2 regions of the Blautia sp. DFI.1.216 genome follow, and region 2 is predicted to be linked to the other one. Evidence: predicted binding sites of a transcription regulator. Region 2 holds the regulator's gene; the other holds the start of a gene.
What was found. The regulator HrcA, encoded in region 2, represses chaperone genes, less so after heat shock. The targets are predictions, from matches to a motif close to TGTTAGCACTCNNNNNNNNNGAGTGCTAACA.
Positions count from the first base shown of each region.

Region 1: htpG (molecular chaperone HtpG) is a predicted target of HrcA. The motif match lies at 6,997-7,027, and genes of this name have one in related genera.

Region 1 covers NZ_JAJDML010000050.1:993-16,017, forward strand. Annotated here, with positions in the region: gene LJE11_RS15395 (glutamine--tRNA ligase/YqeY domain fusion protein) at 1-887, shown strand, start outside; gene LJE11_RS15400 (hypothetical protein) at 1,005-1,409, opposite strand; gene LJE11_RS15405 (Maf family protein) at 1,629-2,222, shown strand; gene LJE11_RS15410 (HAD family hydrolase) at 2,229-2,894, shown strand; gene LJE11_RS15415 (HAD family hydrolase) at 2,887-3,690, shown strand; gene LJE11_RS15420 (glyoxalase) at 3,692-3,949, shown strand; gene LJE11_RS15425 (COG1470 family protein) at 4,272-6,950, shown strand; gene htpG (molecular chaperone HtpG) at 7,218-9,290, shown strand; gene LJE11_RS15435 (sporulation initiation factor Spo0A C-terminal domain-containing protein) at 9,644-9,973, shown strand; gene LJE11_RS15440 (DUF5721 family protein) at 9,987-10,487, opposite strand; gene LJE11_RS15445 (DegV family protein) at 10,742-11,581, shown strand; gene LJE11_RS15450 (hypothetical protein) at 11,656-12,165, shown strand; gene LJE11_RS15455 (cold-shock protein) at 12,304-12,504, opposite strand; gene LJE11_RS15460 (dihydroorotase) at 12,779-14,065, shown strand; gene pyrF (orotidine-5'-phosphate decarboxylase) at 14,099-15,025, shown strand.
Region 2 covers NZ_JAJDML010000041.1:18,503-33,527, reverse strand. Annotated here, with positions in the region: partial or broken gene LJE11_RS14225 (ATP-binding protein) at 1-2, shown strand, start outside; gene uvrB (excinuclease ABC subunit UvrB) at 140-2,128, shown strand; gene hrcA (heat-inducible transcriptional repressor HrcA) at 2,776-3,816, shown strand; gene grpE (nucleotide exchange factor GrpE) at 3,834-4,478, shown strand; gene dnaK (molecular chaperone DnaK) at 4,539-6,416, shown strand; gene dnaJ (molecular chaperone DnaJ) at 6,536-7,723, shown strand; gene LJE11_RS14195 (phosphatase PAP2 family protein) at 7,855-8,568, shown strand; gene prmA (50S ribosomal protein L11 methyltransferase) at 8,686-9,639, shown strand; gene LJE11_RS14185 (16S rRNA (uracil(1498)-N(3))-methyltransferase) at 9,644-10,390, shown strand; gene LJE11_RS14180 (cysteine desulfurase family protein) at 10,412-11,566, shown strand; gene thiI (tRNA uracil 4-sulfurtransferase ThiI) at 11,752-12,933, shown strand; gene LJE11_RS14170 (HPr family phosphocarrier protein) at 13,049-13,285, opposite strand; gene mtaB (tRNA (N(6)-L-threonylcarbamoyladenosine(37)-C(2))-methylthiotransferase MtaB) at 13,603-14,934, shown strand.

The DNA.
Region 1 (15,025 bases), on a different contig from region 2:
TGTATCTGACAAATGTAGTTACAGGTAAACGTTATATCAAGAAATTGGTAGAGGAAGGCATTGTAGACGGATGGGATGATCCACGTCTGGTGTCCATCGCAGCTCTGCGCCGCCGTGGATTTACACCGGAATCCATCAAGATGTTCGTAGAACTCTGTGGTGTATCCAAAGCAAACAGCTCTGTTGACTATGCAATGCTTGAATACTGCATCCGTGAGGATCTGAAACTGAAACGTCCCCGTCTGATGGCTGTTCTTGATCCGATCAAGCTTGTGATCGATAATTATCCGGAAGGCGAAGTGGAATATCTGGAAGCTCCGAATAATATGGAGAACGAAGAACTGGGAACCCGTAAAATACCGTTTGGCAGAGAACTCTATATTGAGAGAGAAGACTTCATGGTAGATCCGCCTAAGAAATATAAGAGAATGTTCCCGGGCACAGAGGTTCGTCTTATGAACGCATATTTTGTAATCTGTACAGGATATGAAGCTGATGAAGATGGAACTGTACGTGTTGTACACTGTACTTATGATCCAGCAACAAAGGGTGGCAATGCGCCGGATGGCAGAAAAGTAAAAGGAACCATTCACTGGGTAGAAGCAAGTCAGGCAGGAAAAGCAGAAGTACGTCTCTATGAGAATATCGTAGACGAGGAGAAGGGTGTATACAACAAAGAAGATGGTTCTCTGAATGTAAATCCGAACTCTCTGACAAAAGTTACTGCATATGTAGAACCAGCACTTATGGAAGCAAAAGGCTATGACAGCTTCCAGTTCGTAAGAACAGGATTTTTCTGTGCAGATATCCATGATTCTAAAGAGGGTGCACCGGTATTCAACCGTATCGTGTCTCTGAAGAGCTCATTTAAACTTCCGAGAGCATAATGAGACTGAAATAGTAATATAATAATATAATCAGAATAAAAAGGGAATGTTGCTTCTACGATTGTATAATCGTGAAGTAACATTCCTTTTTGGTTACATTACTGTGAACGGTAACGTTTATTCTTCAGATTCAGATGCAGCGTCCATAGTCTCTTCAAAATTCTCGGGTTCATCGGCATCTTCTTCCTCTTCTGCATCTTTAATCTCAACTTCAGCAGCTTTATCGGAAGACTTCTCAGAATCGTCTGTATCAGCAGCTTCTTCAGCTTCTTCGCTTTCGGTGTCATCTGTTGCAGACTGTTCGCCTGTATGTTCCCAGGACTGGAAATCTTCGGCAGGTTCCTGATCTTCCTTAGCAGTTTCCTTTTCATCAGTCAGATCGAAATCATCAAAGTCATCTTCAAAATCAAAATCCTCTTTACAGGATCCTTTTTTGGCAATAAGGGCAGCTACAGCACCGGCAGCAGCTGCTGTAAGGGCACCTATTGCAACATATCCCCAGTATTTATTAATTTTAGCCATGATAATCATAAACTCCTTTCTGATATTTTCCTATTTTTGACAGCGAGTCAGGATAAAAATATCTTTTACTCCTGACACCATTTTATTCAGCTATAGGTTATTGTTATTTTAATACTTTTCAGATAAAAAGAAAAGCGAAATTTTATGGAAAGAGTTAATGAAAGCAGTTGCATACCAAAAAGATACAAGGTATACTATGACAGGAAAGAAGAGGTTATTATGAGAAAAATTATTTTGGCATCTGCTTCACCCAGACGAAAAGAACTGTTGGAACGGGCTGGCGTGGATTTTGAAGTGCTGCCTGCATCAGGTGATGAGAATCGCATCTCAGACAATCCGGGAGAGGCAGTAAAACAGCTGGCTTCGGATAAAGCAGCTTCTGTTATCCGCACTATGAAAGATAGTGCCGACGGAACAATTGTGATCGGATCTGACACAGTGGTAGTGTTTGAGAATGTGATCCTTGGCAAACCTCATGATACAGAGGATGCAGTGAATACATTAAAGAAACTTCAGGCAAATACTCATCAGGTATATACCGGCGTTTCTGTATGGGAAAAGAAAGAAAAAGTCTGGACAGAACGTACTTTTTATGAAAGTACAGATGTGACGTTTTATCCGGTTTCAGATGAGGAGATCAGAGAGTATGTTGCTACAGGAGAGCCTATGGATAAGGCTGGAAGCTATGGCATCCAGGGACTTTTCGGAATTTATGTAAAGGGGATCAACGGAGATTACAATAATGTGGTAGGACTCCCGGTTGCCAGATTATTTTATGAAATGAAGAAATCAGGAATTAACTTAAGAGGATGACAAAAGATGATTAAAGCATGTATATTTGATTTGGATGGAACACTGGCTGATACGCTGGATTCCATGGCTTATGTGACTAATATTATTATGGAAAAATTCGGGTTGAAAACACTTCCGGTGGATAATTTCAGATATTACAGCGGAGAAGGGGCAAATATGCTGATCCGCCGCGCACTTAAGGATGCGGGGGATCCGGAACTTGCGCATTATGATGAGGGACAGAAGCTTTACCGGGAAATGTTTGAAGCAGATCCGATGTATAAAGTAGTTCCCTATAAGGGAATGCCGGAAACCTTAAAGAAATTGAAGGAACATGGAATGAAGCTGGCAGTTTGTTCAAATAAACCTCATCCTGCAGCTGTGAAAGTAATTGCGCAGCTTTTTGACGGGGAATTTGATATGGTAGTTGGTCAGAGCGAAGCAATCCGCAGGAAACCGGCACCTGATGGTCCGCTTATGGTTGCGGAGAAATTTGGTGTAAAACCGGAAGAATGTATGTATGTGGGAGATACAAGTACAGATATGAAGACCGGTAAAGCAGCAGGAATGTATACAGTAGGTGCGCTATGGGGCTTTCGTGACCGAAAAGAACTGAATGAGAATGGAGCAGATCTTGTCGCTGAGAAACCGACAGATCTGGTAAAAATTTGCGAGGAACATGGAAATGATTAAGCTGGTTGCAAGTGATCTGGATGGGACGCTACTTTTACATAAGGCACAGTCTCTGCCTGAAGAAATTTTTTCGCTGATCAGGCAGTTAGAGGAACTGGGGATTATGTTTGTGGCAGCCAGTGGAAGACAATATCCGAATATGACAAAGCTGTTTGCGCCTGTTGCTTCAGAGATTTCCTATATTTCGGAGAATGGTGCACTGGCAGTGGATCATGGAGAGGTACTGTATCAGGATTCTTTTGACAGAAAGCTGGCAGGGGAGATTATTTCTGCAATCCTGGAAAAGAAGGATGCCGAGTTTACCTGTTCTGCAAAGGATTACCACTACCTGATGCCGAAGACAAAGAGATTTCATGACCATATGTTATATGAAGTAAAAAATGAATGCAGATTTGTAAACAGTATGGAAGAGATGACGGCTCCTATCATGAAGCTGGCTGTGTTTGAACCGGCCGGCCTTACAGAAGAATCTGTGAAATACTGGATGGACAGATTTGGAAAAGAATGTGTTGTTGTCACTTCGGGAAATGAGTGGATCGATTTTATTCCTTTTGGAACAAACAAGGCAAAAGGAATCAGAGAATATCAGAAAAGATATCATATTTCGCCGGAAGAATGTATTGCGTTCGGAGACGAATATAATGATATAGAGATGCTTAAAGCGGTAAAATATGGCTTTGCCATGGAGCATTCCAAGGAGGGGGTACGGTCAGCTGCGTCCTATATGACAAAACAGGTTGAACCGGTCCTTGAGAAGCTGATCCGGGCAAAGGGAAAGATTGAGGAGGTTATTTAAATTGTTTACAGAAGAATGTATTAATACGTTTCTTGAAAATCAGGAGCAGCTTTTTCCACAGGCGGTAGCAGAATCATATGAAGCAGCGGAAGCATTCCTTGAGGATTGCATGGCGCAGGTTGTGGATTCTATTGAAGAAGTGAGAGAATATCTGGAAGAGTCAGGCGCTGATGTGGAAGGAATGTCAGATGAAGAACTGGAAGATGCAAGTGAAGTATTTGCTCTGCCGGATGGAAAATATCTGATAGTAGAAGGATAAAAACTGTTCGGTCAAATTATGGATATCACGTGATATATCGGAGAAATAACTGTAAAACACAGTTCGGTCCCTGAATATTGGAGAAAATTGAACTCTGATACTCAGGGGCTGAAGTTGTTTTAAGGGAGAAAATACAGATTACATTTCCGGAAAATGCGATGCTATAATGCTTTTATAAAGAGAAAAACGGTGCTGTGGTCTGTGATGGGAATGAAAAGGGCAGACAGACACAGAAGCATCACAGAACTGTAATTATTCAGTACCTTCAGAGTGGCTGCTGAATAATTACAAATTTTATTATAAATGAAAAGGAGGACTACAGATGGAGAGAAAGAGATTTCTTGCAGTTGTAATGACTGTGATGATGGTTATTTCAATGATTCCATCCATGGTTTTTGCGGCAGCTCCGTCAGGAGAATTGGGCGGTAAGCTTAAGATTAAGGGACTGGCAGCTGTAGGCGTAGTAGTGAGTGCAGATTATGCAAAGGTTACACCGGAAGGGGTTACAGATGAAGATTTCACTTTTTCCTGGTCAAGACAGACAGGGGAGAAGGAGTTAACACAGGTAGGTACTGAGAAGACCTATACGATCACTCAGGATGATCTGGGATGCAGACTGGTGCTTGATCTGACCCCTGTAGATGGAAGCGGACTGACAGGTATTCTTACTGCAAAGACGTTAGAGGTAGCTGCAACTGAAGAAGAGGCGAAAGCAGTGGAACAGGAAGCAGAGGATACACAGCAGACAGAAACGGCAGATGGAACAGAGAATGCACAGCTGGAAGAAACGGCAGATGGAACAGAGGAGGCACAGCTGGAAGAAACAGCAGATAATGCAGAAGGCAGTCAGGATTCTGAAAATCAGGATGTAGATAGAACAGAAGATGTACAGCAGAATGCAGGGAATGAACAGGAAGATGACTCTCAGAACACAAAAGGTCAGCCGGAGGAAACAACAGAAGGTACTGATGATTCCCAGATGAAAATTTATACAGAAGATCAGCTGCAGGTGGATGAGAACGGAAATGTGCAGACAGATGGATCAGAGAAAGATCAAAAGACTTACGAAGCGACTGCCACTGTAGAGGACAGCGAAGATCAGATTTGTGATTTTGGAACAGTAAAGAGTGATCTTGAGGATGTGGAAGCACAGTATGTGCAGATTACGAACACCGGAAATGAGAACTTGAATTTTCAGGAGATCAGTCCGGAACATTTTATGGTTCAGGATATTACAGAACCGCTGAGTGCAGGTGAATCTGTAAGCGTATGGATACAGCCGAGGGAAGGGCTGGAACCGGGTGAATATGATGATATGATCACATACCGGACGGAAGAAGGTATTGAGGTTTCTTTTGAAGCGAAGATTGCAGTTGAAGGTGAGGATGATTCATCAGATGACGAAGATCTGAAGCCTTCGGATGAGCCTTCTGCAGAACCGACAGAGACGCCGGATGACAGCGAGGCTCCATCGGCAGGTGACAATGCAGATGCATCTCTTGAGGCACAGTCTCTTGATGTAAATACAGGAAGTCTTAATTTCAGCGATATCGAAGAAAATTATACACAGGCCAATGAGACACTGTCCGTAACCGTAACAAATACAGGGGATGGAACTGTCACTTTAAAGATACCGAAATCAGATTATTTTGAGGTGATGAACGAAGATGGAAGTGAAGCTGTATCAGGAATACAGATTGCAAAAGGTGATTCTCTTATGTTCATGGTACAGCCAAAAACCGGTCTGACGAAGGGTGATTACAGTGATACCCTGATATTTGAAAGTGAAGAGGATCCGGAAGTAGCAGTGCAGGTAACTGCGGAAGTATCTGTAAAAGAGGCAGAACAGGAACAGATCACAGCAGTTCAGGCAGATCCGGAATCTTTCAGTTATGATGATCTGAAGGAAGGTTATGATACTCCTGAAGCGACGACCATTACACTTACCAATACAGGAAATACAACTGTTTCGCTGATGCAGCCATATGCAGAGTATTTTGATATTGGGGAACTTTCGGCATCAGTGCTGGAGCCGGGAGATTCTGCTGCATTTACAGCAGTACCGGTGACCGGTCTGAAAGTCGGCAATTATCTGGACAGTATTCAGATAGCCCAGACCAGTTCGGAAGGACAGGAAGATGTATTAACAACGATCAAAGCTTCTGCGACTGTTTCGGAATTGAAAAAGATTTATAAATTATCCGTAACACCGGAAGAACTGAATTTTGGAAAAGCAAAAGAAGGATATAGTGAGGCACCGGAAGCGCAGAAAGTTACAGTGACGAATGAGGGGAATACAAATGTAACTTTAAATGCACCGTCAGGTAAAAACTTTAAAATCGGGAAACTTTCAGCCACAGAGCTTGCACCGGGGGAGAGCTGTACATTTAAAATCCGCCCGAAGGAGGGGTTAAAGGCCGGCTCCTATACAGAGTCAGTTGTGATTGATAATGAACAGCAGATCAGTGCAGAAGTGAAAGTTCAGTTTACGGTTAAAGCTGCCCGCAAGGCGAAAATTGCAGATCCGGCAGATAATAAGATTACAGGAATCAGTTCAGATGGATACACAACACAGTCAAAGATTACATTTACAGCAGTCGGAGCGGGTATGGACAATGAAAGTCCGGGAAAGGGAGATGTCCGCTATGTACCGTATAACTGGAAAGTGATCAATACAAATAGCTGGAGCAGTGCACCTTATACTGCTGCATTTGGAATTACGAAGGCCGGAACCTACACATTGACAGTTACATTTGACCGTCAGAAGTATAATGGAAGTGAATGGAAGAATACAGGGGAGCAGGATACTAAACAGGTGAATTTCAGTATTACGCAGGCGCAGACTGTAACTGCAACTCCGACTCCACAGCCGAATGGAGCAACTGCGAAAACAGCGGTAAAGACAGGAGATACGACTAATATCACACCGTTTGTGATTATTCTGGCGATTGCAGCAGGATGTATTGTGGGAGTTGTGGTATACAAAAGACGAAAGAAATAAGAGTTATCTGAAGAAAAAATACAGGGGAATATGTAAAATATAAAATTATTAGCACTCATTTTTGGTGAGTGCTAATTTTTTCTTGACTTTTGGAATAAATGGTATTACTATATCTTTCAGAGAAGCAACTTACAGGAGTCAAAAGCTATTTCAAAGGATAAACAGGAGAGGATAGTCTTGGCTTCGGAGGCAGAGCAGATAAGAATGCAGTATATTGACAGATAAAGTTGCGGCAAATGATTAAAAACAAAAAGGAGTGTGGACAGCATGGCTGTAAAACATGGAAATTTATCAATCAACAGTGAAAATATTTTCCCAATCATCAAGAAATGGTTATATTCCGATCATGATATTTTTGTAAGAGAGCTGGTCTCCAACGGATGCGATGCGATTACTAAACTGAAAAAACTGGAAGTAATGGGAGAATATACTTTTCCGGAAGGATACAAACCGGAGATTCAGGTAATTGTTAATCCTGATGAGAAAACTCTGAAATTCATCGATAATGGTATTGGCATGACTGCTGATGAAGTAGAGAAATACATTACTCAGATTGCTTTTTCGGGTGCAACTCAGTTTCTTGAGAAATATAAAGACAAAACTACAGATGATCAGATGATCGGTCATTTTGGACTTGGATTTTATTCTGCATTTATGGTAGCGGATGAAGTGCATATTGATACACTTTCCTATACAGAAGGTGCACAGCCTGTACACTGGTCCTGTGATGGCGGAACAGAATATGATATCCAGGAAGGTAACAAGAATACGATTGGTACAGAAATCACCCTGTTCCTGAATGAAGACTGCCTGGAATTTGCAAATGAGTACCGTATGCGTGAGATCCTTGAGAAATACTGTTCTTTCATGCCGGTTCATATTTACCTTTCCAAAGCAAATGCACCTCAGGAATATGAGACAATTGATGAATCTGAGTTAAGAGACGATGATGTAGTTGTTGAACATATTCATGAGGAAGCAAAGACAGAAGAAAAAGAAAATGATAAAGGTGAAAAGGAAGTTGTTGAAGTTTCTCCTGCAAAGGATAAAGTAAAGATCAATAAACGTCCGGTTTCCATCAGTGATATCAATCCTCTCTGGATGAAGCATCCGAATGAATGTACAGATGATGAATACAAGGAATTCTACCGCAAGGTATTTATGGATTATAAGGAACCGTTATTCTGGATACATCTGAATATGGATTATCCGTTTAATTTAAAAGGTATCCTGTACTTCCCGAAGATCAATACAGAGTATGATTCCATTGAAGGAACGATCAAACTTTATAACAATCAGGTATTTATCGCAGATAATATCAAGGAAGTAATTCCTGAATTCCTGCTTCTTCTGAAAGGTGTGATCGATTGTCCGGATCTTCCATTGAACGTGTCACGAAGCGCATTGCAGAATGACGGATTTGTACAGAAGATTTCTGAATACATTTCCAAAAAAGTGGCAGATAAGCTTACCGGAATGTGCAAGACTGACAGAGAATCTTATGAGAAATACTGGGATGATATCAGCCCGTTTATTAAATATGGCTGTATTAAAGATGCTAAGTTTGCAGAGAAAATGGGAGATTATGTACTCTTTAAGAACCTTGATGGCAAATATCTCACATTAAAGGACTGCATTGAAGAGAATAAAAAAGAAACAGAAGAAACTGAGGCTCAGACAGAAGAAAAGAAAGAAGATGCAGCAGAGTCTGAAAACAAAGACAATGCGGAAGCGAAAGAACCTGAGAAGACAGTAATTTTCTATGTAACTGATGAAGTTCAGCAGAGTCAGTATATCAATATGTTTAAGGAAGCAGGAAAAGATGCCGTTATCCTGAAGCATAATATTGACAGTGCATTTATTTCCAGTCTTGAGCAGAAACATCAGGAAGTACAGTTTAAGCGTATTGATGCTGATCTGACCGAAGAAATGAAGGGTGAGGGTACTGCCGATGAAGCAACTGTCAAAGCACTGACAGAACTTTTCCGCAAGAGCCTTAATAAAGATAAACTGGAAGTACATGTTGAGAATCTGAAAAATGAAAATGTATCAGCAATGATGACTCTTTCCGAAGAGAGCCGCCGTATGCAGGATATGATGAAGATGTATAATATGTATGGAATGGATCCGAATATGTTTGGCGGACAGGAAACACTGGTTCTGAATGCGAATCATCCATTGGTTAAATATCTGGCAGAGAATCAGGAATCTGACAAGGCTCCGCTTATCTGTGAACAGTTGTATGACCTTGCGATGATGAGCCATAAACAGCTTTCACCGGACGAAATGACCAGATTTGTTCAGAGAAGCAATGAAATTTTGCTGATGGTTGCAAAATAAGATAGAAAGCAGGCAATTTGCCGGCAGATCAATGAGAGGACAGATACGCCTGTCAGAATAGCAGAATATCAAATAAGGAGCGGAGAATAACTTCTGCTCCTTATTTTTGTGGAAAACAATTACATTGGTATTGACAAATGTCTTATGAATTCCTATTATTAAGTTGCCGATATTTTAATGAATATGCCGAATCCGCAGAAAATATAACGGGTTACAGAGAATAGTGACTGCAATGGTGCTTCCGGGCAGCCAATATCGTGACTTTCATTTACTTATAGAGAAATGTGTGTAAATAAATGAGATATCCAAATCTGTAAAAACACAGATTATGGAAGTTACAGGAGGAACGATGTATGAGTGCAGTTTATGGAGTTATTAGAAAATTGGGTGCAACATCAAAGTATAAAGGATATTATTATGTTGTGGATGCAGTAGAAATGGCACAGAAAATTTATGAGCGACCGGTAAAAGTCACCAAAGATATTTATCCGGTCATTGCAAGAAAATATAAATCAACGCCGTCTAATGTAGAACACAACATAAGAACACTGGTAAACTTATGTTGGATGAATCATAAGGATACACTGGAAGAAATGGCAGGGTGTACAATGGCAGATAAACCGACGAACAGTGAGTTTATAGATATTCTGGTCTATTATCTGCGTTATTCGGATAAAGACTGATAACAGAATCTACTCATAATTTCTCACAGGGAATGTGATGACTGGAGAGAAAAACAGTCATGGAATCATCCCAGAGATGTTCCAGACGTTTATCCGGACTGAATGAAGTATAAGAAACACCTGTTGTACATAAAAGGGACTGGTTCTTGTACCGGATATTCAGATAAAAGCTTTGCACAGGAATATCTGCAATATGCTGTTCATTTTTTAACAACGACTGTGTCTGATCATGAGAAAGTTCAAATACAATCCTGAAATTCAAAGGTGTGCGTCTGCCGCGTATGATAGAAAAACAATAAGGTTTTACATCATGCCAGAGGGAATATTCTGTGGAATTCTCCTCAAAAGCAGCCTTTGTGTCAGTATCAAAGAAATCGTAATGAAGTTTTCCGTTTATGGTAAAAGTGTTGAAGGTTGTCACAGATGCCTCGACAAGAGAAAAACGGTCAAATACCTCACCGATCAGGAGTTTATTCATAAAATCTTTTACATCAGTAATTTTTAAAGCAAGCATACAACACCTCTCTGATAACATGATTTATAGCTGTTCAGAATTAAAAAAAGACTTCTGGATTGCTGCATATTTCTGAACATATTTTGTGGATCAGGCAGCGCTTCCTGCACTTTGCGGGAAGCGTCTTTTTATTATAAAGCACTTTTGAAAAAAAGAACAGTGTTTTTATTAAAAAGTCTTTTCAAACGTAAAGCGGTGTGATAAGATATATCTGGTATTGAATACTACATATAATGGAAAAGAGGACGATATAATTGAGATATAAGATTATCATAGATAGTTGTGGAGAACTTTTGGACGAATGGAAGAAAGATGAATGTTTTGAATCCATTCCACTGACTCTGATGGTAGGAGCTGAACAGATCATAGATGATGAAACATTTGATCAGGCAGAGTTTATTGATAAAGTGGCAGCCTGCCCGGAATGTCCGAAATCAGCCTGCCCGTCACCTGAGAGATATATGAGAGCATATGACTGCGAGGCTGAGCATATTTATGCAGTGACTTTGTCTTCTGAGCTGAGTGGTTCCTATAACAGTGCGTTACTTGGCAGAGATCTTATTATGGAAGACCATCCGGATAAAAAAATACATGTGTTTAATTCACGTTCCGCATCCATCGGGGAAAGCCTGATCGGAATGAAGATACAGGAATGCGAAGAAGCAGGGATGAGTTTTGAAGAAGTTGTTTCAACTGTGGAACATTATATTGAAGGACAGCATACATTTTTTATACTTGAGAATCTTGATACTTTGAGAAAGAACGGCCGTCTGAGCAAAGTGAAAGCGTTAGTGGCCAGTGCATTGAAAATCAAACCGGTCATGGGTTCTACGGATGATGGAAATATCTGCCAGCTGGATCAGGCAAGAGGCATGAATCGTGCTCTGATCAAGCTTGTAGAGCAGGTGATCGAGAAAACCCCGGACAGTGCAGAGAAGGTTCTTGCCATCAGTCACTGCAATTGTCCGGCAAGAGCACAGGTGCTCAAAGAGGCTTTTGAAGAGAGAATGAAACTTGCAAAGATCGTAGTCCTTGATACAGCGGGTGTAAGTTCTATGTATGCAAATGACGGCGGAGTGATCGTTGCAGTATAAACTAATTGTTTCCTTTTGCAGTAAAGTGTGCTATAATCAAAAAATACGAAATATTGATGCAAAGGAGATCTATCATGAGCCAGAAGAAAGTCGATGCTTATAAGGCCAGAAAAGGACTGCATAACAAAACAGACAGAAAAGAAAAAGTACTTTTTGGACTGGAAATGTTTGCCTGGGCATTCATTTGTGTTGTGATTGTTGCATGGATTGGTTATTCTGCATATGTAAAAGTGACAGGAGCCAAAGAGAATGTGGTTCAGAATACAGTAATGGATACTACTGCACTTGACAATTACATTTCGAATCTGTCAGCAAATACATCTGATGATGCAGACGGTGCTGATACAGATACAGCAGAAGAAGGCACAACAGCTTCCACTGATACAGACAGTGCAGATGCTGATTCTACTGATGATGCAGCAGATGCTTCTGAAACAGAATCCTCAGATACAGATGCAGCGGATAAAGCTGAAGTAGAAGATAATACAGCCACAGCAGATGATAAAGAGACATCAGATGACGCATCTGCAGAAACAACAGATGATGCGGTAACAGCAGATGCAGACAGCACAGATGCCAAATAGAAGAGAAAATTTGTCAGATTAACTGATAACTGAAAGAAGACAATAAAAAATCCCCGGATGATCCGGGGATTTTTTTGAGGTTTAATCCGTATAGAAAAGTGCGGAATTCAATCCTCTCGCGTTAACAAAAATTATAAATTATAATTTTGTAACGTTTGCAGCCTGCATACCACGAGCACCTTCTGTTAAGTCGTATGTTACAGCCTGTCCTTCTTCAAGGGATTTGAATCCTTCACCATTGATAGCGGAGAAATGTACAAATACGTCTGCACCGTCTTCACCAGTGATAAATCCGTAACCTTTTTCTGCGTTGAACCATTTTACAGTTCCCTTGTTCATGTTGTTACCTCCATAAAAAATAAAAAAATTATATAGTTTCTGGCAAATAAAAAAATCACCAGATTTTACAGATTATATACTGTTATATAATCTCTAAAAACCAGTGACTATACATTAAATAATCCAGATATGAACTGATTATATCTCCCGCATTTTGAATTGTCAAGCAAAAAAGACTGCACATCAGTAAAAAAAGGCTTTATAAAAGAAGAAGTTTCGTGTATTATGTATATCAGAAAGTTATTGTCAAACGACAACGAAGGGAGAGAATTGCATGGGTATTCTGATTCAGGGAGGACGTATCGTAGATGCGGCTACTGATACTGATAAGAAAGGCGATATTTATCTGGAAGATGGCGTGATCACCGAGATCGGTGAGAAACTTAAAATAAAAGATAAAAGCGACAGAGTAATAGATGCGAAGGGATGTCTGGTAATGCCGGGACTGATCGATCTTCACGTTCATTTCAGAGATCCGGGACAGACACAGAAAGAGGATATAGAGACAGGTTCCCGGGCTGCTGCAAGAGGTGGTGTGACAACGGTTGTTGCAATGCCGAATACAACACCGGTAATTGACAGTCCGGATCGTGTAAATTATGTGCATAATAAGGCAAAACAGCTTGCCGGCATTCATGTGCTCCAGGCAGGTGCCATTACGCAGGGGGAGAAGGGACAGGAACTTTCTGATATCGAAGGAATGGTAAAAGCGGGAATCCCGGCATTATCTGAAGACGGCAAATCTGTTATGAATACCAGGCTTTGCAAAGAAGCTATGGAAGTGGCAGAGAAATTCAATGTTCCGATTTTTGCTCACTGTGAGGATATTGATCTGCGCGGTGATGGATGTATGAATGAGGATGAGAATGCGCGGAGACTTGGTCTGCCAGGTATCTGCAATGCAGTTGAGGATGTGATCGCAGCGAGAGATATTCTTCTTGCCAGAGAGACAGGGGCAAGACTGCATCTGTGCCATTGTTCCACAGAAGGTGTTGCGAAGATGATGGAGATTGTGAAGGAAGAGGGATTGGACAATATCACAGCAGAGGTTTGCCCGCATCATTTTATCCTCACTTCCGATGATATTAAATGTGATGATCCAAACTATAAGATGAACCCTCCTCTTCGTACGAAGAAAGATGTAGATGCACTGATCCGAGGACTGAAGGATGGTTCCTTTAAAGTGATCAGTACAGATCATGCACCTCATGCAGTGCCGGAGAAGACAGGCTCTATCCGGAATGCGGCTTTTGGCATTGTGGGAATTGAGACAAGCTTTGCATTGTCTTATACTGCACTTGTAGAAACTGGAATTCTTACAATCTCACAGCTTATTGAGAAAATGAGCTGGAACCCGGCACAGATTCTGGGAAGTGACAGAGGTACACTTCAGAAGGGACATCCGGCAGACATTGTCATTGCAGACATTGATCACGAATATAAAATAGATAAAAATGAATTTGCTTCCAAAGGACGCAACACACCATTTGACGGATGGAAAGTAAAGGGAAAAATTCTCTATACAATCTGTGATGGAAAAGTTGTATACCAGAATGCATAAAAATACCATATCAATATTCAGGAGGAAAGACTCATGATCAACAAACTTATTGAAAACATTAAAAAAACAAACGCTCCTATCGTAGTAGGACTGGATCCGATGCTCAACTATATCCCGCAGCATATTCAGAAGAAAGCTTTTTCTGAACTGGGGGAAACATTAGAGGGAGCAGCAGAAGCTATCTGGCAGTATAATAAAGGAATCGTTGATGCGATCAGCGATCTGATCCCTGCAGTGAAACCACAGATCGCAATGTATGAGCAGTTTGGTATTCCGGGCTTAATGGCATATAAGAACACCATTGATTATTGCAAAGAAAAAGGTCTGGTAGTTATTGGAGATATCAAACGAGGTGACATTGGTTCCACATCTGCTGCATATGCAGTCGGACATCTGGGTAAAGTTCAGGTGGGAAGTAACAGGATCGCAGGTTTTGACGAAGATTTTGCGACAATCAATCCATATATGGGATCTGACAGTGTCAACCCGTTTATCGATGTATGTAAAGAAGAGAACAAAGGGCTTTTTGTACTCGTAAAAACATCCAATCCGTCCAGCGGAGAGTTTCAGGACAGAATCATTGACGGACGTCCGCTTTATGAGTGGGTTGGAGAGAAGGTTGCCCAGTGGGGAGAATCACATATGGGAAATGAATACAGCTATGTAGGTGCTGTAGTAGGTGCAACCTATCCGGAAATGGGAAAAACTCTCCGTAAGATCATGCCGAAAACCTTCATCCTGGTACCAGGATATGGTGCACAGGGCGGAAAAGGTGCCGATCTTGTTCATTTCTTTAATGAAGACGGACTTGGTGCGATCGTCAACTCTTCCAGAGGAATCATTGCAGCTTACAAACAGGAAAAATATGCTTCCTTTGGTGAATTAAATTATGCAGATGCATCCCGCCAGGCGGTAAAAGATATGATCGAAGACATCAGTACTGCTTTAAACAATCGCTAG
Region 2 (15,025 bases):
AACGCGACACGTTAAAGTACAGAACAGGTATTCGCTTGCTCTGTACTTTTTTTATATGGGATGATATACTGAAAATATAACCATATTAAACATATTTCAATTTTTGATAAGTGAAATTTGATTAAAACAGGAGAATATTATGGATCATTTTGAATTGCATTCCGAGTACAAGCCAACTGGAGATCAGCCTCAGGCAATTGAACGTCTGGTCAGAGGCTTTAAAGAAGGCAACCAGTTCGAAACTTTACTGGGTGTCACCGGTTCCGGCAAGACATTTACCATGGCGAACGTCATCGCCCAGCTAAACAAACCAACTCTCATCCTCGCCCACAACAAAACTCTCGCGGCGCAGCTTTACGGTGAGATGAAAGAATTCTTCCCTGAGAACGCAGTGGAATATTTTGTCTCCTATTATGACTACTATCAGCCGGAGGCTTATGTCCCGTCTTCAGACACCTATATTGCCAAAGACTCCTCCATCAATGACGAGATTGACAAACTCCGTCTCTCTGCCACAGCCGCAATGTCAGAGCGGAAAGACGTAGTGGTCATTTCCTCCGTTTCCTGTATCTACGGACTGGGTTCCCCTCAGGAATTCTTTGACATGATGATTTCCCTGCGTCCGGGAATGACCAAAGACAGGGATGAGGTAATCCGGGAGCTGATCGACATTCAGTACACCAGAAATGAGATGGACTTCCACCGAAGCACCTTCCGTGTCCGTGGAGATACCCTGGAAATTTTTCCTGCCAACAGCTCCGATACAGCCGTGAGAGTAGAATTTTTCGGAGATGAGATCGACCGTATTTCAGAAATTGATGTACTGACAGGAGAAATCAAATGCCAGCGTTCTCATATCAGTATCTTCCCTGCATCCCACTATGTAGTGCCAGCAGAACAGATCCAGAGAGCAGCTGTAGCAATAGAAGAAGAATTAAAAGAACGTGTAGAGTATTTCAAAAGCGAAGACAAGCTTCTGGAAGCCCAGCGAATCTCAGAACGCACCAATTTCGACATTGAAATGATGAAAGAAACCGGATTCTGTTCAGGAATCGAAAATTATTCCAGACATCTGTCAGGATTAAAGCCCGGACAGCCGCCATACACACTGCTGGACTATTTTGGAGATGACTTCTTACTTATTATAGACGAATCTCATATCACAGTACCTCAGGTAGGAGGAATGTACGCCGGTGACCAGAGCCGGAAGCAGACATTGGTGGACTATGGTTTCCGTCTTCCTTCGGCAAAGGACAACCGTCCTTTAAGCTTCGAAGAATTCGAATCCAAACTGGATCAGGTCATGTTTGTATCTGCCACTCCGGGACAATATGAGTATGATCATGAACTCCTCCGTGCAGAACAGATCATCCGTCCAACCGGACTTCTGGATCCGAAAGTAGAAGTCCGCCCCATTGAAGGCCAGATCGATGATCTGATCGGAGAAGTAAACAAAGAAGTGTCAAAGAAACACAAAATCCTGATTACCACTCTCACCAAACGAATGGCAGAAGACCTGACAGAATATATGAAAGAAGTAGGAATCAGAGTCCGTTACCTCCATTCCGATATCGATACCTTAGAGCGTGCCCGCATTATTCGTGATATGCGTCTGGATGTTTTTGATGTTCTGGTAGGAATCAACCTTCTTCGAGAAGGCCTGGACATCCCGGAGATCACCCTGGTAGCAATCCTGGATGCAGACAAAGAAGGCTTCCTCCGTTCCGAAACCTCTCTCATCCAGACCATCGGACGAGCTGCCCGAAACAGTGAAGGCCATGTAATCATGTACGCAGACAACATGACCGATTCCATGCACAAAGCCATCACCGAAACCAACCGCCGCCGCACCATCCAGGAAGCCTACAACAAAGAACACGGAATTACTCCGACTACTATCAAAAAAGCAGTCCGCGACCTCATCGCCGTATCCAAAGCAGTAGCCGAAACCGAAGTTCGACTCCAGAAAGACCCAGAGTCCATGACCCGTAAAGAACTCACCAAACTCATCGCCCAGGTAGAAAAACAAATGCGCGCCGCAGCCGCAGATCTCAACTTCGAACAGGCCGCCGAACTACGTGATAAAATGATCGACCTGAAAAAGAATCTGGATATTTTAGATAAATAGTGCTATACTGAGTCTTTTTCATCTGTGTAATCGAATTTGAAGACAAGCAAGTGATATAGTTATTCTATAGCAATCCTCTAAAATAATGTATCTTAATCCAGCCCATCAGAGTGTGAAATCCTGCGTCAGATATCTTCCTTGTCTTTCGCACTTTGCTGAACTGTCTTAAATGCATTATTTACAAGGATTGCTATAGAAGAGGCGATTCGCCTCCCAGGCGAGAGCCCCGCCTGTATAATCGTCCTGAACAGCCAGCGGGGAGAAATTATTGATATTGTGTGCATTTGCAGGATGCTTAGAGATACTTAGTCTGCAGAAATCTGCGTTATGAGCCGGCTGCATCACCTGTCTGAGCGGAGTTTGCGACGGAGCGAGTTTGACAAGCCGGCTCATGCCTTTAGCAGATTTCTGCAGACTTAGTATCTCTTAGCGTCCGAAACCGCACACAATATCAATAATTTCTCCCCGCGTCCCCTTTCTATAACATAATCTTAATAACCCCTATTGTTCATAAAATAACAAAAAATTCACAAAATAATATTGACAAACCAAATCAAGAGTGCTATCTTATGAGCATAAGGTGTTAGCACTCCTAAAACATGAGTGCTAACAAACCAAAAACAAAGGCAGTAAAGGAGTGGAACTTCATGGATCAGGAATTAGATGATCGTAAAAAGAAAATACTAAAAGCCATCATCAAAACCTACATGGAAACAGGCGAACCGGTGGGTTCCCGGACCATTTCCAAGTTTGCAGATTTAAATGTAAGCTCTGCCACCATCCGGAATGAGATGTCAGACCTGACAGATATGGGATATATCGTACAGCCCCACACCTCAGCCGGAAGAATTCCTTCTGATAAAGGTTATCGCCTCTACGTAGACGAGCTGATGAAAGAAAAGGAATCAGAGGTTCAGGAAATCAAGGATCTCATGATAGAGAAAACTGACAAACTGGATAAAATGTTGAAGCAGGTAGCAAAGGTACTGGCCTCCAATACCAACTATGCAACAATGATCTCTGTTCCACAGTACAGCGGAAGCAAGATTAAATTCATCCAGCTTTCCCGTGTGACACCCCTTCAGCTTGTGGCAGTAGTAGTGAGTGATAACAATGTCATCCGAAACCAGATCATCAATCTGGATGAGGAGATGGACGATCAGACAATCCTGAAATTAAATCTTCTTCTTAACACCAACTTAAATGGGGTGCCCATTCAGGATATCAACCTGGGAATGATTGCCCGCCTGAAAGAACAGGCAGGTGTACATGGCTCTGTGGTTGGCACAGTCCTTGATGCAGTGGCAGACACCATCCAGGTAGACGAAGACGATATGCAGATATATACTTCAGGAGCAACCAACATTTTCAAGTATCCGGAGCTTGCAGACACAAGCAAAGCGAGCGAGCTGATTTCAGCATTTGAAGAGAAGCAGGATCTGGTAGACCTGGTGAAAGAGAGAATGTCTGATACAGAGAACACAGGAATTCAGGTGTACATTGGTGATGAGATGCCGGTGCAGACCATGAAAGACTGCAGTGTAGTCACAGCCACTTACGAACTTGGAAAAGGAATGCATGGTACCATCGGTATCATCGGTCCCAAGCGTATGGATTATGCAAACGTAGTTGACAGCCTGAAGGCTTTGAAAGTCCAGCTGGACGAACTGATTAAGAAAGAGAGTTAGAAAGGCGGTAATAGAGAGTGTCAGAAGAAACAAAGAACACAGCTCAGGAAGAAGAGACAACAGATACTCCGGTAACAGAAGAAACTGTTGAGAATGAACCTGAAGTTGTAGAGAACGGCGAAGCAGAAACAGAGGAAATCCCGGTAGAGGACGGAGACGAGGAAGCTTCCCAGGATGACAAGAAAGACAGCAAATCAAAAACTTCTTTCTTCGGCAAGAAGAAAAAAGAAAAAGATAAATTTGAACAGCAGATTGAAGAACTTACAGACAGGCTGAAACGAAACATGGCTGAATTCGATAACTTCCGTAAGAGAACGGAGAAAGAGAAATCCAGCATGTATATCATCGGAGCCAAGGACATAGTTGAGAAAATGCTTCCGGTTGTGGATAACTTCGAGAGAGGTCTTGCACAGGCACCTGAAGGAGATTCTTTTGCAGATGGCATGAAGATGATCTATAAACAGCTGATCACCACATTAGATGAGCTGGGCGTGAAACCGATTGAAGCAGTGGGTAAGGAATTTGATCCGAACTTCCACAACGCAGTAATGCATGTGGAGGATGAAGAAGCTGGTGAGAATATTGTGGTAGAAGAATTCCAGAAGGGTTACACCTACAAGGATTTCGTAGTCCGCCACAGTATGGTAAAAGTAGCCAACTAATTTACATGAAAATATAGAATATATCAAATCTAGTTGAAAATAAACAGGAGGAACAAGATTATGGGAAAAATCATTGGTATTGACTTAGGTACAACAAACAGCTGTGTAGCCGTAATGGAAGGCGGACAGCCAACAGTTATCGCTAATACAGAAGGCGCAAGAACAACACCATCAGTTGTCGCTTTCACAAAAACAGGAGAACGTCTTGTAGGTGAACCTGCAAAACGTCAGGCAGTAACAAACGCAGAGAGAACAATCTCTTCCATTAAAAGAGAGATGGGTACTGACTATCGTGTAACAATCGACGACAAGAAATATTCCCCACAGGAAATTTCCGCTATGATTCTTCAGAAACTGAAAAAAGATGCAGAAGGATACCTTGGTGAGAAAGTTACAGAAGCAGTTATCACAGTTCCTGCATATTTCAATGATGCTCAGCGTCAGGCAACAAAAGATGCTGGTAAAATCGCAGGTCTTGATGTAAAACGTATCATCAACGAGCCAACAGCAGCAGCTCTTGCATATGGCCTTGACAATGAAAAAGAACAGAAGATCATGGTATACGATTTAGGTGGCGGTACATTCGATGTATCTGTAATCGAAATCGGTGACGGCGTTATCGAAGTACTTTCCACAGCAGGTAACAACCGTCTTGGTGGTGATGACTTCGACCAGAAAGTTACAGATTACATGCTTGCAGAGTTTAAGAAAGCAGAAGGCGTAGACTTAAGCAATGATAAGATGGCACTTCAGAGATTAAAAGAAGCTGCAGAGAAAGCAAAGAAAGAGCTTTCTTCCGCAACAACTACAAACATCAATCTGCCATTCATCACAGCTACAGCAGAAGGCCCGAAACACTTCGATATGAACCTTACAAGAGCTAAATTCGATGAATTAACACATGACTTAGTAGAAATGACAGCAGAACCGGTACGTCGTGCACTTTCAGATGCAGGTATCACAGCATCTGAACTTGGCCAGGTACTTCTGGTTGGTGGATCTTCCCGTATCCCGGCTGTTCAGGATAAAGTAAGACAGTTAACAGGCAAAGAGCCAAGCAAGAACCTGAACCCGGATGAGTGTGTAGCACTTGGTGCTTCTATCCAGGGTGGTAAACTTGCAGGTGATGCAGGTGCAGGTGATATCCTTCTTCTGGATGTTACTCCACTGTCACTGTCCATCGAGACAATGGGTGGTATTGCAACAAGACTGATTGAGAGAAATACTACAATTCCTACAAGAAAGAGCCAGATTTTCTCAACAGCAGCAGACAACCAGACAGCAGTAGATATCAACGTTGTACAGGGTGAGCGTCAGTTTGCAAAAGACAACAAATCCCTTGGTCAGTTCCGTCTGGACGGAATCCCGCCAGCACGTCGTGGTGTTCCGCAGATTGAAGTTACATTTGATATCGATGCAAACGGTATCGTAAATGTATCTGCTAAGGATCTTGGAACAGGTAAAGAACAGCACATCACAATCACAGCTGGTTCTAACATGTCTGATTCCGATATCGACAAGGCAGTAAAAGAAGCTGCTGAGTTTGAAGCACAGGATAAGAAACGTAAAGAAGCAATCGATACAAGAAACAATGCTGATTCCATGGTATTCCAGGTTGAGAATGCACTGAAAGAAGCCGGAGACAAGATCGATGCTAATGATAAAGCTGCTGTAGAAGCAGACCTGAACGCACTGAAAGATTTACTGTCTCAGACTGCAAATGCAGAAGAGATGACAGATTCTCAGGTAGCAGATATCAAAGCTGCTCAGGAGAAGATGATGGAAAGTGCTCAGAAGCTTTTCGCTAAAATGTATGAGCAGACACAGCAGGCAGGCGGCCAGGCAGGACCGGACATGAATATGGGCGGCGGTGCAGCAGGCAGCACAGATGCAGGAAACAACGATGATGTTGTAGATGCTGATTACAAAGAAGTATAATGTGACATTTCTGTAAAAGCAGAGATTTGCAACGGAAATATCAATAATAACTGTTCAGTGGGAGAGTCTCTCTCACTGAATAGTTGTGTTATAAATAAAACGGGTATAGGATTAAAATCATGGCTGATAAGAGAGATTATTATGAAGTCTTAGGCGTGGACAAAAGCGCCGATGACGCAACACTTAAAAAAGCATATCGTAAGCTGGCCAAGAAGTATCACCCGGATGTAAATCCAGGAGATAAAGAGGCTGAGGCGAAATTTAAAGAGGCAACAGAGGCTTACACCATCTTAAGCGATCCGGAGAAGAGAAAACAGTATGACCAGTTTGGCCATGCGGCTTTTGAAAACGGTGGCGGAGGTGCCGGCGGCGGCTTCGGAGGTTTTGATTTTAACGGTGCTGATATGGGTGATATCTTCGGCGATATTTTCGGCGATTTATTTGGCGGCGGCAGCAGAAGCAGACGTGCCAATAATGGTCCGATGAAGGGAGCTAATCTCCGCGCACGCGTAAATATTACTTTTGAAGAAGCTGTCTTTGGCTGTGAGAAGGAACTGGAGATCGTACTGAAAGACGAGTGCACCACCTGTCATGGAACAGGTGCGAAGCCGGGTACTTCACCGGTAACCTGTCCGAAATGTCATGGAGAAGGTCAGGTTGTTTATACACAGCAGTCCATGTTTGGAATGGTGCGTAATGTACAGACTTGTCCGGATTGTCATGGATCAGGTAAGATCATCAAGGATAAATGTACTTCCTGCCGCGGAACCGGATATACATCTTCAAGAAAGAAGATTCAGGTATCTGTACCTGCAGGTATTGACAATGGTCAGAGCATCCGCATCCGTGAGAAGGGTGAACCGGGTACAAACGGAGGCCCGAGAGGCGATCTGCTTGTAGAAGTAAATGTTGCACGTCATCCGATCTTCCAGAGACAGGATATGAATATCTTCTCTACTGCGCCTCTTACATACGCGCAGGCAGCACTGGGCGGTACTGTACGTATCAACACAGTGGATGGAGAGGTTGAATATGAAGTGAAACCCGGAACTCAGACAGACACAAGGATCCGTCTGAAGGGAAAAGGTGTACCGTCTCTGAGAAATAAGAATGTACGTGGCGATCATTATGTGACTTTCGTTGTGCAGGTTCCTACAAACCTCAACGAAGAAGCAAAAGAAGCACTGCGCAAATTCGATGAGGCGTGTGGTAACCGTCCGAAATCAAAAGATTCTGATGATTTTGAAAAACCGGAAAAGAAGAAAAAGAGTTTCATGGATAAATTAAAAGAGACTTTTGAGGATTAATTATAAAAGAAAATTAAAGAAAAGAGGTTTACCCTCTTTTCTTTTTTTGTATAGTCGTGTATATTGAAGAGTAACGGTAAAAATCAGATGAACAGACAGGAATAAAAGTTTCCTGAGAAATGGAGAGATATTTGACAAAAACAGAGAAGATCGCAGCTTTTCGGGAGAAGTATCTCCCTGTATGGGTAATTTTGCCGCTGATAAGCATTTTTGTATTAAACTGTCTTATTTACTGGGGAAGCGGAGTACTGACAGCAGACAGATATCATTTTGATTTTACCATGTCACTGGACAGGGCAGTGCCGTTAATACCACAGTTTATCTGGATTTATATTCTGGCATTTCCTTTTTGGGCTGTGAATTATATTCTGGCTGCACAGAGAGGAAAAGATGGATTTTATCGGTTTGTGGCAACTGATCTGACTGTTCATATTACATGTTTTATTATTTTTCTGGTTTTGCCAACTACCAATGTCAGACCTGAGATTGCAGGAACTACATGGTCCCAGCAGATGCTTAAGTTTGTTTATCTCATGGATGGTGGAAACAGTCCGTCTAACTTATTTCCGTCAATCCATTGTTATGTAAGCTGGCTGAGCTGGCGCGGAGTCAGTAAATCAGAGAATATTCCAAAATGGTATCAGCATTTTTCACTGACTTTTGCAATACTGATCATTATTTCTACCCAGGTGCTTAAACAGCATTATCTGGTGGATGCCATTGCCGGAGTTGCACTGGTAGAACTGGCGTGGAGATTTTACAGCAAAGGAAACCGCCACGAGATATTCAGACATTTTTTTGAAAAAATAAGTGAAGCATGCAGTCGGTGGGTAAATAAGAATTGACTGGATGTGGTGAGATGCTGCATTATGGGAATAGCTGCAGAGTAACAGAGAATGGGCCAGACATATTTTTGGATGATAATAGTTAATTATATAACATAAAGAAATGGAGACAATTACATGAAGTGGAACCGTTTTACAGTAAAAACGAAAACAGAAGCAGAAGATATCGTTATCAGCACACTTGCAGAAGTCGGCATTGAAGGCGTGGAAATTCAGGACAAACAGCCTCTGACTGAGGAAGACAAGGCTCAGATGTTTGTAGATATTATGCCGGAAGGACCTGCAGATGACGGCGTTGCCTATCTGAATTTTTATCTGGAAGAAGATGCAGACAAAGAAGCAATCCTGAAAGATGTTCGTGAAGCATTAGATGACCTGAAGAATTTTATGGACATCGGGGAAGCTACCATTGAAGAATCTCAGACAGAGGACAAGGACTGGATTAATAACTGGAAACAGTATTTCCACCAGTTCTATGTAGATGATATCCTTATCGTACCGTCATGGGAAGAAGTAAAAGCAGAGGATAAAGACAAGATGATCCTCCACATTGATCCGGGTACAGCCTTCGGTACAGGTATGCATGAGACTACTCAGCTTGTGATTCGCCAGTTAAAGAAATATGTAACACCGGATACAGAGATGCTTGACGTAGGAACCGGAAGCGGTATCCTTGGTATCGTTGCCCTGAAACTTGGTGCGAAACATGTACTGGGAACAGACCTTGATCCATGTGCAGTTCCTGCAGTTGCAGAGAATAAAGAAGCAAACCAGATCGTGGATGAAACTTTTGATATGGTGATCGGAAACATCATTGACGATAAAGCGATTCAGGATCAGGCAGGATATGAAAAATATGATATCGTAACAGCAAATATCCTTGCAGATGTTCTGATCCCTCTGACACCGGTAATTGTAAACCAGATGAAAAAAGGCGCTTACTACATTACTTCCGGTATTCTTGATGTGAAAGAAGAAGTTGTAGTGGAGGCAGTAAAAGCAGCAGGCCTGACGGTCGTAGAAGTGACACATCAAGGCGAGTGGGTTTCCGTAACAGCAAGAAAGGACTGATCCTATGCAGCGTTTTTTCGTGGAGCCTTATCAGATTGAGGAAGAGGCACACCGTATCCACATCAATGGGACGGATGTAAATCATATTAAAAACGTTCTCCGCATGAAATGTGGGGAGGATGTGTGGATCAGTGACGGAGGAGATAAAGAATACCACTGCCAGATTGAAGAACTGGGAGAGGATGAGGTTCTGCTGCATATCCTCTATGCACAGGAGCCGGAATATGAGCTGCCAAATAAAATTTATCTTTTCCAGGGACTGCCGAAAGCAGACAAGATGGAACTGATCATCCAGAAAGCAGTAGAGTTGGGAGCTTTTTCTATAATCCCGGTAGAGACAAAGCGATGTGTGGTGAAACTGGATGTTAAGAAGGCAGCAAAGAAGGTGGTTCGCTGGCAGCAGATCGCAGAGAGTGCAGCAAAGCAGTCCAAGCGAATGCTGATCCCGGAGATTCATGAAGTAATGACCTACAAACAGGCACTGGAATTTGCGAAACAGTTAGATGTAAAACTGATCCCGTACGAACTTGCCAAAGGAATGAAAGAAACCAGAGAAATCCTCAGCGAGATTAAGCCTGGACAGTCTGTCGGTATCTTTATCGGACCGGAGGGTGGATTCGAGGAAGAAGAGGTAGCAAAGGCACTGGAAGCAGGTGCCCATGCGATTACACTTGGAAGACGAATCCTCAGAACTGAGACAGCAGGACTTGCGATTCTTTCAGTTCTGATGTTCCAGTTGGAAAATGAATAATAGAAACAAGAGAGAACAAAAATGGAAGCATATTTTGATAATTCAGCCACGACCCGCTGCTTTGAAGAAGTAAAGGACATCGTGGTAAAAACAATGATGGAAGATTTCGGAAACCCATCTGCCATGCATCAGAAAGGTGTAGACGCAGAAGGGTATGTCAAAGAATCTGCCAGAACTTTGGCACAGATACTGAAAGTAACAGAAAAAGAAATCCTGTTCACTTCCGGCGGAACAGAGTCAAACAACCTGGCTCTGATCGGTGGTGCGCTTGCCAACAAACGAAGCGGTAATCACATTATCACAACTGCAGTAGAGCATGCTGCAGTCAGCCAGCCGGTAGCTTTTCTGCAGGAACAGGGATTTGAAGTGACCATTCTTCCTGTAGACGGGCATGGAGTAGTAAAACTTGACGCATTGGAGAAAGCATTAAGGCCGGATACCATTCTCGTATCTACAATGATGGTAAATAATGAGACCGGTGCGGTTATGCCTGTAGAGAAAATCGGTGCCATGATCCAGGAAAAGTGTCCGAAGGCGCTGTATCATGTAGATGCGATCCAGGCATTCGGCAAATATCGTATTTATCCGAAGAAATGGAATATCCATCTTCTGTCTGTCAGCTCACATAAGATCCATGGACCAAAAGGAGTTGGATTCCTGTACATCAACAGCAAGGCAAAAGTGCAGCCTCTGATTCTCGGCGGCGGCCAGCAGAATGGCATGCGTTCCGGAACAGACAATGTACCGGGAATCGCAGGACTTGGTGTTGCAGCGAAGATGATGTACCAGAACTTTGACGAGAAAGTAGAGCATCTTTACCAGCTCAAAGAACGCATGGCAGAAGGACTTTCTAAGATTGACGATGTAGTAATCAACGGAATGCCTGTCAGAGAAGGCGCACCGCATATCTTAAGCGTCAGCTTTCTGGGAATCAGAAGCGAGGTATTGCTTCACACATTAGAGGATAGAAATATTTATGTATCAGCAGGAAGCGCATGCTCCAGTCACAAGAGAAAACCAAGTGCAACACTTTCAGCAATGGGAATGAGCAATGCACAGATCGAGAACACTGTACGTATCAGCTTCTCAGAGGAGAATACATTCGAAGAAGTTGACTACTGCCTGGAAGTTCTGAATGAAGTACTGCCGATGCTGAAACGCTATGCACGCAGATAACAAATAATAGTTATAAGTGATATTTGGAATGGAACCTGAGATAAGCTCAGGAATATTTGAAAAGGTTGTTAATAGCATTTATATGAATTCTATTTGAAAATTACAGATATTAAATCCAGAAAAATATTAATTCTAATATTATATAAAACAATTTATTATAAGCAAAATAAGAGAAGGAGAAACAAATGATATTCCACGCATTTTTAATAAAATACGCAGAAATCGCCATCAAGGGCAAGAACAGATACATCTTCGAAGATGCCCTTGTAAAGCAGATGAACATCGCCCTTTCCAAAGTAGAAGGTGAGTTTGAAGTAAAGAAAGAACAGGGAAGAATCTATGTATTCTGCCCGGAGCAGTATGACTATGATGAAACTGTAGAAGCCTTGCAGCATGTATTCGGTATTGTTGGAATCTGCCCTGTAGTGATCTACGAAGATCAGGGATTCGAGCAGATGGCAAAGGACGTAGTTTCCTACATGAAGAACTGCCATCCGAACTACGACGGAAGTTTCAAAGTATATACAAGAAGAGCAAAGAAATCTTATCCGATCACATCCATGGAAGTTAGTGCAGAACTCGGCGGTCGTATCCTGGATGAGTTTCCGGATGCAAGCGTAGATGTACATGAACCGGACCTGACTCTTTCCGTAGAAATCCGAGACAAGATCTATGTATATTCCCAGACCATCAAAGGCGCAGGCGGAATGCCAATCGGCACAAACGGAAAAGCTATGCTTCTCCTTTCTGGCGGAATCGACAGCCCGGTAGCAGGTTACATGATCGCAAAACGTGGTGTTAAGATTGACGCTGTATATTTCCACGCTCCGCCATACACAAGCGAAAGAGCAAAACAGAAAGTTGTAGACCTGGCAAAACAGGTAGCAAAATACAGTGGACCGATTCGCCTCCATGTGGTAAACTTCACAGATATCCAGCTCTATATTTACGACCAGTGTCCGCACGATGAGCTGACTATCATTATGCGTCGTTACATGATGCGTATTGCAGAGCATTTCGCAAAAGAAAGCAGATGTCTCGGTCTGATCACTGGAGAAAGCATCGGTCAGGTTGCCAGCCAGACCCTGCAGAGCCTTGCAGCAACAAACGAAGTCTGCACACTCCCTGTATACCGTCCGGTTATCGGATTCGACAAACAGGAAATCGTAGAAAGATCCTGGGAAATCGGAACCTATGAAACATCCATTCAGCCATTCGAAGACTGTTGTACTATTTTCGTGGCAAAACATCCGGTTACCAAACCAAACCTGAACGTGATCCACCGTTCTGAAACAAAACTGGAAGAAAAAATTGACGAACTCATGAAGACAGCGCTGGAGACTGTTGAGATTATTGAGATTGATTAATATCGATTACAAACATTCGGAATCTGCTGACGCTACTTCCTTATGTTTGAACTTGAAACTCTGGTATACAAAAAAAGAGGAACTGGTAAACAGTTCCTCAATGACTGCGAAAAAATTATTCTGTAACGTATTTGCCTACGATTGCCATAACGGTATCAAGAGCAGCGCCATCAGCGTGGATGTTTAAATCGATTGGTTTGGATAAATCAAGGCTGAAAATACCCATGATAGATTTTGCGTCGATTACATATCTTCCGGATACTAAATCGAAATCGCAGTCGAATTTGCTGATTTCATTAACGAACGCTTTCACTTTATCGATAGAGTTCAGTGAAATTTTAACTGTTTTCATTATGAGAACCTCCCTTAATAATAGTTATTTGCTGACCTGATTGTCTGTCAGCTTACAGTTTTCATCTTAACGGCAGAGACCATAAAAGTCAAGGTGAAAACGGATAAAATTTCCAGAAAGATTTAGTGAAAATGTAGAACAGTGCTAAAATATCAGACTGTTTTGTAGAAAATGAACAATAACTAGAGCGAAAACAAAATCTATTCTGTAAGCATATAAGTTTTCGAAATGTCAGCATGTATACAAAGTCCAGACTACAGAAAATGAGTATGCAGGTATAGAATTATAAAAACAGAAAAATCAATTAGGAGGAAAGAATGGGAAAAAAAGTTGCACTTCACAACTTAGGATGTAAAGTAAACGCCTATGAAGTAGAAGCCATGCAGCAGCTTCTGGAAGAAGCGGGCTACGAGATCGTACCTTTTGAACCGGGGGCTGATGTATATTTAATCAATACCTGTACAGTAACCAACATTGCAGACCGTAAATCCAGACAGATGCTGCACAAAGCAAAGAAAATGAACCCGGATGCTATCGTGATCGCAGCCGGATGTTATGTACAGACAGATGAAGGGAAACTGGATAAAGATGAGGCTGTAGACCTGATCCTTGGAAACAATCAGAAGGGAAATATTGTCCAGGTACTCGAGGAATATGAGCAACAGCACACCAAACAGAAACATGTGCTCAAGATCAACCAGACAAAAGAATATGAAGAACTGGCAATTGATCATACAGCAGAGCATGTACGCGCATATATCAAAGTTCAGGACGGCTGTAATCAATTCTGTACTTACTGTATCATTCCTTATGCAAGAGGTCGTGTCAGAAGCCGTAAGATCGCACATGTAATGGATGAGGTTCATGCACTTGCAGTAAAAGGATACAAGGAAGTCGTTCTGACAGGAATTCATTTAAGCTCTTATGGTGTAGATTTCCCGGCAGAAGAGAAAGAAACACTGCTTTCCCTGATCCGGGCAGTACATGAGGTAGAAGGAATCGAACGAATCCGTCTGGGCTCCCTGGAACCGGGAATCATCACGGAAGAATTTGTGCAGAGCATTGCCGCATTGCCGAAAATGTGTCCGCATTTCCATCTGTCCCTGCAGAGCGGATGTGATACCACACTGGAGCGAATGAATCGCAGATACAGAAGCGCAGAATATGCAGAGAAATGCGGGCTTCTGAGAAAATATCTGGGAAATCCTGCACTTACCACAGATGTGATCGTTGGTTTTCCGATGGAAACAGAAGAAGATTTTCAGGATTCCTATGATTTCGTAGAGAGCATTCATTTTTATGAAACTCATATTTTCAAATATTCCCGCCGCCATGGAACAAAGGCTGCAGCCATGTCCGGACAGCTCACTGAAGCACAGAAAGCGGTCAGAAGTGACAAGATGCTTGCTTTAAATGAACAGCATGCGAAAGAATATGAAAAATCCATGCTCGGCGGTGAACTGAAAGTACTTCTTGAGGAAGAAGTAGAGATTAACGGAGAGCAGTGGTATATCGGCCACAGTATGGAATATATTAAAACAGCAGTGAAAAAACAGGACAACTACAGTGTGAATGACATCATTACTGTAAAAGCTGAAGAATTCCTGGAAGAACATACATTAACAGGTGAGGTTCTGGGAGTAGAATAGTTACAGTTCACTTCATTCTCAGCGGAATAGTGGTGTGTGAACAGTAACAACAGTAACGAATAATCATCAATAAATTTGCGGTTGCACAATA